Regions from separate parts of the Parageobacillus galactosidasius genome, predicted to be linked through region 1. Evidence: riboswitches for the same ligand, from Rfam matches in the RefSeq annotation. Region 1 holds a riboswitch; the other holds the start of a gene.

Region 1 (3,872 bases):
TAATGATTCATAGAATGTAATTGCTTCCATTACCATAATCATTTTGTCACATTCATTGTACTCTCACATTGTACAAGCGTCAAGAAAACAAAGTCATAAAATGTTCAAACATTTGAATATTTAAACAACATCCAATCATAAGAAAGATAATGCATGCTCCCCTCCATTTCGCTATAATGTTAGAGTAGATAGAAAGAGGGGAAGCATGTGAAACTACCATCGCTAGAAGAACAATATAAAGCATTAGAAGACATTCATATTTCCGCATTTGGCTCTGAACTGATTCGGCAAATTCTTCTTCCTGAATTGCTCGGAAAAGAAACAGCAAGCATTTTATACTGGGCTGGTAAAAGCTTGGCGCGCCATTATCCGCTAGAAACGATATCCGATATCATCACGTTTTTTGAAAAAGCTGGATGGGGAACCCTTTCCGTTTTGGAAGAAGGAAAGGACGAGCTTCACGTTGAGTTGACAGGTCCGATCATCGCCGCGCGATTTGCTCTTCACGAAAATTGTACATTTCAGTTGGAAGCAGGATTTCTAGCCCAACAAATTGAGCATCAAAAACGCCGCGTTGCCGAAGCGTTCGAACAACAAAAGAAACGTGCTAATAAAGTGTTAATCACCATTAAATGGGATCGCAAAGATGAAATAAATAGCTAAGAGCCTGCGAATGCAGGCTTTTGCCATTTTTATGAGCGCAGCGCTACGGTTTCTTCGGCAAGCTCGAATGCTTCGTGAAGCGCCTCGACGGCCGAAACCATATATTTTTCGTCAATGACCGTGGAAATTTTAATTTCTGACGTGCTGACCATTTTTATTTCAATGCCTTGATTCGCTAGCGCTTCAAACATTTGCGCAGCTACTCCCGGATTAGAAATCATACCGGAGCCGACAATCGATACTTTTGCTAAACCAGTTTCATATTGCACATTTGCTCCTTTTAACGATTGTAATACTTGGAGCGTTTCTTGCAGATCTTCCGTGCGAATCGAAAAAGAAACAGACGTTGTTTCGGAATTTGCCGCGCTTTGAATAATAATATCTACATTGATGCCACGGTTCGCAAGAGCCGTAAAAATGGTCGGCAATGTATATAAACTATTTTCGATTCCATCCACCGTTACTCTCGTTACTTGATCTTCAAACGCGATTCCTCGTACGATTAAATGCTGCTCCATCGAAACTTCCTCCTTTACCATCGTTCCTCTTTCGTTTTCCATGCTTGAACGCACTTCCAGCGGCACTTCGTAGTTTTTCGCAAATTCCACGGCGCGCGGATGCAATACCCCTGCCCCTAAATTGGCCAACTCAAGCATTTCATCATAGGAGATCTCTTTTATTTTTCTTGCTGTTTTCACATAACGCGGGTCTGTTGTAAACACGCCGGTTACGTCTGTATAAATATCGCATTTATCCGCTTTTAATGCTGCCGCTAGCGCCACCGCTGTTGTATCGGAACCGCCGCGGCCGAGCGTAGTAATTTCCCCAGTTTCCGTCACTCCTTGAAATCCCGCCACGATCACAATTGCCCCTTCATCAAGGTGGCGGTGGATTCTCGTCGTATCCATGTTCATAATTCGGGCATTGCCGTGCATTTCTTCCGTCATAATTCCCGCTTGCCATCCTGTCAATGAAACAGCTTTATATCCTTTTTCGTGAAGCGCCATTGCCAAAAGCGCGATGCTCACTTGTTCCCCTGTCGAAAGAAGCATATCCATTTCCCGTTTGCTAGGATGATTGGAAATTTGATTCGCTAAGTTGACAAGCTCATCAGTCGTTTTTCCCATTGCCGAAACAACAACGACAACTTCATTTCCTTTTTGGGCTTCCTCAATGACCCGATTCGCCACATGTTGAATTCTTTCGATGGAACCAACAGACGTTCCGCCAAACTTTTGTACAATGATTCCCAATTCGTCTCACCCTTTACCATGAATATCGTTTATTTGTTTGCAAATAAAAACAGCAATGAGAGAAATCTCATTGCTGTGCATCACGAAAGCGAAAAAAGCGAATTCGCCCCGCACAGTGAGATAGCTCTCCAAGATGAATCACATCTTGACAGCCCTACATTTCTTAAACGCAGGACCAGCGGAAAAAGCAATGAGACTTTTTCCACTTCGGCGACGCTCCCCTTTCCACACTCATCATCGGAACTCATTTTCCTCCGAATGTGTACTCTTGAAGTTCGCACCTCTATCTTCACTTCGGCGTTTGGAAGTGTATAAATATGAAATTTATTGCAATCATATCAAACTTTCGTATTGTTGACAATATTATTCTCGCAATTTCTTATAAATTTTTTCAGCAACAGAGCGCGGAATGTTTGCTTTTTGCAATTCTTCTACCGTTGCTTCTTTCATGTTTTTAATGGATCCAAAATGCTTTAATAACGCTTTTTTTCGCTTTTCCCCAACGCCGGGGATGTCATCTAACACAGAACGAAACATCGTTTTTCCACGCGTTTGCCGATGAAAGGCAACCGCAAACCGATGCACTTCGTCTTGGATGCGCTGCAATAAATAAAACTCTTGGCTGTTTCTTTCTAATGGAACAACTTGCGGCGGATCCCCCATGATTAACTCGGATGTGCGATGCTTGTCGTCTTTGGCAAGCCCAGCGAGCGGAATATCAAGTCCTAATTCGTTTTCAAGCACATCCCTTACCGCAGCTAAATGCCCTTTTCCTCCGTCAATAATAATCAAATCGGGAAGTGGGAGGCCTTCTTTGAGCACGCGAGTATAACGTCTTCTTACCACCTCGCGCATCGATTCATAGTCATCCGGTCCCTCTACGGTTTTGACTTTATATTTGCGGTACTCTTTTTTCTCCGGTTTTCCATCGATAAAAACTACCATGGCTGAAACAGGATCCGCGCCATGAATATTGGAATTGTCAAACGCCTCAATGCGATGCGGGGTCGGAATTCCTAATATTTTTCCTAAGTTTTCCACAGCTTTGATCGTTCGTTCTTCATCCCGCTCAATTAAGTAAAATTTTTCTCTCAAAGCAATTGCCGCATTTTTGCTTGCTAAATCAACCAGTTCTTTTTTCTTTCCTTTTTTCGGCTGAACAACCTTTACTTCCAGCAGCTGCTCGGCAAGTTCGCCGTCAATGTCAGCAGGCAAAATGACCTCTTTCGGCTTAAAGTGGTTCGCTTTGGTATAAAACTGTCCTAAAAACGTCAGCAATTCCTCATCTGGGTCTTGATACATCGGAAACATCGATACATCGCGCTCGATCAACTTTCCTTGACGAATGAAAAATACTTGTACGCACATCCATCCTTTGTCATAGGCATAACCGAACACATCGCGATCAACGAAATCGTTCATGGTCATCTTCTGCTTTTCCATCGTTGCTTCAATATGGGCAATTTGATCACGGTATTCTTTTGCCCGTTCGAATTCGAGCGCTTCGGCTGCTTTCATCATCTTTTCTGCAAGCTCTTCTTTTACTTCTTTATACCCGCCGTTTAAAAAGCGGACGATTTGTTCAACGATTTCTTTATTTTGTTGTTCGGACACCGGATGCACGCACGGTGCAAGACATTGTCCCATATGATAATATAAACAAACACGGTTCGGCATGGTCGAGCATTTGCGCAACGGATAAATGCGGTCTAACAGTTTCTTCGTTTCGTTTGCCGCCTGTACATGCGGATACGGCCCGAAATATTTTCCGCCGTCTTTTTTCACTTTTCGCGTAATGATTAGGCGAGGATGCTTCTCCGCGGTAATTTTTATAAACGGATAGCTTTTGTCATCCTTAAGCATCACGTTATATTTTGGATCGTACTTTTTAATTAAGTTCATTTCCAAAATGAGCGCTTCGATGTTCGAAGAAGTGACAATATATTCAAAATCGGC
Region 2 (3,872 bases), 660 kb from region 1:
CTGGGACATCCATGGCTGCACCGCACGTAACTGCATTAGCTGGTCTCATTCGTTCAATGAACCCGCATCTTACGAACGATGATGTAAAACAAATCATTATCAAGACAGCTGCTGACCTAGGGGAAAATGGAAAAGATCCGTATTATGGATATGGTTTAATCAATGTATATCGCGCACTAGAGCAGGCAAGCAGTTGGCGTTAACGATACGGGTGGAGATTACATAACATAGTGTCTCCATCCGCCTGTCTGTGTTAACATAGTTGTCGCGATGCCTACTATCGTTACTACAACAAGCGAATAAAGAAACGAAGTGGAATCAATGATGAAACTCCCAATCGTAATAATAAACGTATCCATCATAAAAATAATAATTCCGACATTCCAATTCGTCATTCTCGCAATAAATTGTGCTAATAAATCCGTCCCTCCCGTGCTCGTCTCCTCCCGCAACATGATGCCGATTCCGATGCCGACTAAAACTCCGCCAATAATGGAACTGATCATTGGATCAAGCATAATGATGCCGCGCAGCACGGAAAATATATCAATCATCAATGAGGAAAACAGTAAACCATGAAGGCTATTATAAAAAAACGGGCGATAGTAAAACCAAGCCATAATATAAAGGGGAATACTTAATAAAACCATCGTTAATCCTACTTTTACATGCCAAATATATTTGATGATTAAACTAATTCCAATAATCCCCCCATCTAACAAATGATGGGGAACTAAAAAAACATTAATCCCGATTGCAAGAAACATACTTCCAATAATAGTAATAGTCATTTTTTTTAACATCAGAGCGCCACCCCATTGTTCTTTACAGCTTACTTCAATCAAAATTGGTGCGCTATCGAAAAAACATCGATATAGTTATTATATGGTAACAATTTCAAAGACTTGTCTCTTATTTCTAATTTTCTATTGCTATAATTACAACAATAGATTAGAATAAAGGTATATTAATATAATTGAATATGCCGCTCATTCAACCATTGAAGTAGAGGTCGCAGCTTTTATGAGTACGGTAAACGAGACGCAGAGCACGTCAACGACTTTACCGGAAAGGAAAAGCTGCCGAAGTCTGGGCATTTCTCTGGGTGCTCAGGCTGGGGTTGTCACCGAATAGGGGCAACACTGTCATACCCGCATGAATTTGCGGGTATGGAGCGCTATCTTCATGGGAGAGTTGATGTATGCAGTTATCTCAACACTGCCGTCGAATCTCCTTCGACGGCTTTTTTTATTATATGGATGTCACAGAACATCCTATTAATAAAAATTAATAATTTTCAGATTTTTAGCATAATATTTGTAAATAATAAGGGAGTGGTTCATTAATGAAAACAGCAACAAAAACAATGGTTGCTCCTTCTTCAGCTTCCCTTTCTGAGAGCGGATTGCGGCGAAAACTAAAAACACGCCATTTAACGATGATTTCCCTCGGAGGAACAATCGGTACAGGTTTATTTTTGGCAAGCGGCGGAGCAGTGCATACGGCAGGACCCGGTGGAGCACTTGCGGCATATATAGCCATTGGCATTATGGTGTACTTTTTAATGACAAGCCTTGCGGAAATGGCGGCATACATGCCTGTTTCTGGATCTTTTAGCACATATGCAACGAAATTCGTTGATCCTGCATTAGGGTTTGCATTAGGATGGAATTATTGGTACAACTGGGCGATTACGATCGCCGCGGAACTATCTGCGGTCACGATGATTATGAAATTTTGGTTTCCACATAGCCCATCGCTTTTATGGAGCGCGCTTTGCTTAAGCATTATGTTTCTTTTAAATTACTTATCGGTAAAAGGATTCGGAGAAGCGGAATATTGGTTTTCCCTCATTAAAGTGGCAACTGTCATCGTGTTTTTAATTGTCAGCTTCCTGATGATTTTCGGAATCATGGGCGGTGAAGCGATTGGCTTTAAAAACTTTACCATTGGAGATGCCCCGTTTCACGGCGGCTTTATGGCCATGTTAGGAATCTTTATGGCGGCGGGATTTTCCTTTCAGGGAACGGAATTGTTAGGGGTCGCTGCTGGAGAAACAGAAGATCCGGAACACAGCATTCCCCGCGCCATTCGCCGGGTGTTTTGGCGCATCTTGTTATTCTATGTATTAGCTATTTTGGCAATCGGCTTGTTAATCCCTTATACAGACGAAAGACTTGCCAACGGCGATGTTACAGTTAGCCCGTTTACACTTGTATTCGATAAAGCTGGAATTGCCTTTGCCGCTTCGGTAATGAACGCCGTCATTTTAACTGCTGTATTATCGGCAGGCAACTCCGGCATGTACGCGTCTACCCGCATGCTTTGGGATTTAGCCCGTGAAGGGAAAGCGCCAAAATTTTTAGCGAAACTGGATAAACGTGGAGTTCCAGTCAATGCTCTTATTGTCACTTCATCAATAGGAACGCTTGCTTTTTTAGCTTCTTTCTTTGGCGATGGTGTCGTTTATACATGGCTATTGAACGCTTCCGGAATGTCAGGGTTTATTGCATGGCTCGGGATCGCGATCAGCCATTATCGATTCCGTAAAGCGTATATTGCTCAAGGGAAAAGCCTCGATGATTTACCGTATAAAGCGAAATGGTTCCCGTTCGGTCCTATTTTTGCATTTATTGTTTGCACCATTGTTATTTTAGGACAAAACTACCCGGCTTTTATTGGCGGAACGATCGACTGGTATGGGGTTCTTGTTTCGTACATCGGCCTGCCGCTCTTTATTATCGTCTGGCTCGGGTATAAGTTTGTGAAAAAAACAAAAATCGTTCCGTTGCATGAATGCGATTTGGAACAAAAATAAGGACTTGGTATGTATTACCAAGTCCTTATTTTTGTACTTTTTGCTCTTCATCATCGATAATTCCTTTTGTCGCATTTTTAAATTCACGCAACGTTTTTCCAGCCGCTTGTCCTAATTCCGGCAATTTTTTTGGGCCAAAAATTAATAGCGCGAAAAAAACGATAAGGGCAATTTCTCCAAACCCGATGTTCATACGATTCACTCCATATGCTTATTCAATTCTTTTATTATTATACCATACCTAAACCGCAAGCGCCATTCGAATACGATTATTGTTCTTGCAGAAGACGAACGGGTACTTCCATTTCTTCCTCTGGGCGATTTTTTTTATAAATACGCGCCATTTCCCGTTCTTCATCCACGTGTTGAATCATTACCTGCTGCCCTTCGTATGTGACTGGCACGATTTTTCCCGATTTTGCGATTTGCTTTGCACGTATGACTTCCATTACCAATTTTCCTTCCCTTCTTCGTCCGCTTTGGCGCTATCTTCCGCTAATGAATGTAGACTTTTCCAAAACAATTCGTCATTACATACAAGGTGCACAATTTGTTCAAGTTCTCCTTCGTCCCCTTTCGCGTTGATTATTTCTAATAACTGGGTCATATCGGTCGTTTCGCGTTCTACCATCAAATTATCACACCTTTCCAAAAATTGATATACTATTGACCCCTCAAAAGAGAAGAAGTATCATTCGAATTGGTATAGATAAGAAGGGAGGAAGATACAATGAGCGAACGCGATTATTACTTTGACAATGCAAAATGCGCACTGATGCTTCTCGTCGTGTTCGGTCATTTTCTCCGCCCGTATATCGATAATGTGCTCTGGGTGCATAGCTTATATATTTGGATTTTCTTTTTCCACATGCCGGCGTTTATTTTTATCTCAGGTTATTTTGCTAAAAAATTTCATGAACAAGGATATTTAAAAAAGATAACAAAAAAATTATTGCTTCCCTACCTTATTTTTCAACTGTTGTATTCGGTTTACTATTACTTTTTATATCAAAAAGATTCCATTGAATTCGATTTGCTCACTCCCCAATGGAGT

What was found. A riboswitch is a leader RNA that binds a small molecule or an ion and turns the genes downstream of it on or off. The one in region 1 is predicted to bind lysine.
Region 2: it holds a riboswitch for lysine, as region 1 does, so the genes downstream of both, B9L23_RS12220 (amino acid permease) here and B9L23_RS15730 (aspartate kinase) in region 1, are expected to answer to the same signal.

What each region holds. Positions count from the first base shown of each region.
Region 1 is NZ_NDYL01000002.1:1,217,517-1,221,388, forward strand. Features, by position in the region: gene B9L23_RS15725 (YslB family protein) at 208-663, shown strand; gene B9L23_RS15730 (aspartate kinase) at 693-1,916, opposite strand; lysine riboswitch at 2,030-2,210, opposite strand; gene uvrC (excinuclease ABC subunit UvrC) at 2,280-3,872, opposite strand, start outside.
Region 2 is NZ_NDYL01000002.1:556,859-560,730, forward strand. Features, by position in the region: gene B9L23_RS12210 (S8 family peptidase) at 1-203, shown strand, start outside; gene B9L23_RS12215 (YitT family protein) at 219-803, opposite strand; lysine riboswitch at 999-1,188, shown strand; gene B9L23_RS12220 (amino acid permease) at 1,346-2,818, shown strand; gene B9L23_RS12225 (twin-arginine translocase TatA/TatE family subunit) at 2,844-3,011, opposite strand; gene B9L23_RS12230 (H-type small acid-soluble spore protein) at 3,088-3,267, opposite strand; gene B9L23_RS12235 (hypothetical protein) at 3,267-3,449, opposite strand; gene B9L23_RS12240 (acyltransferase family protein) at 3,549-3,872, shown strand, end outside.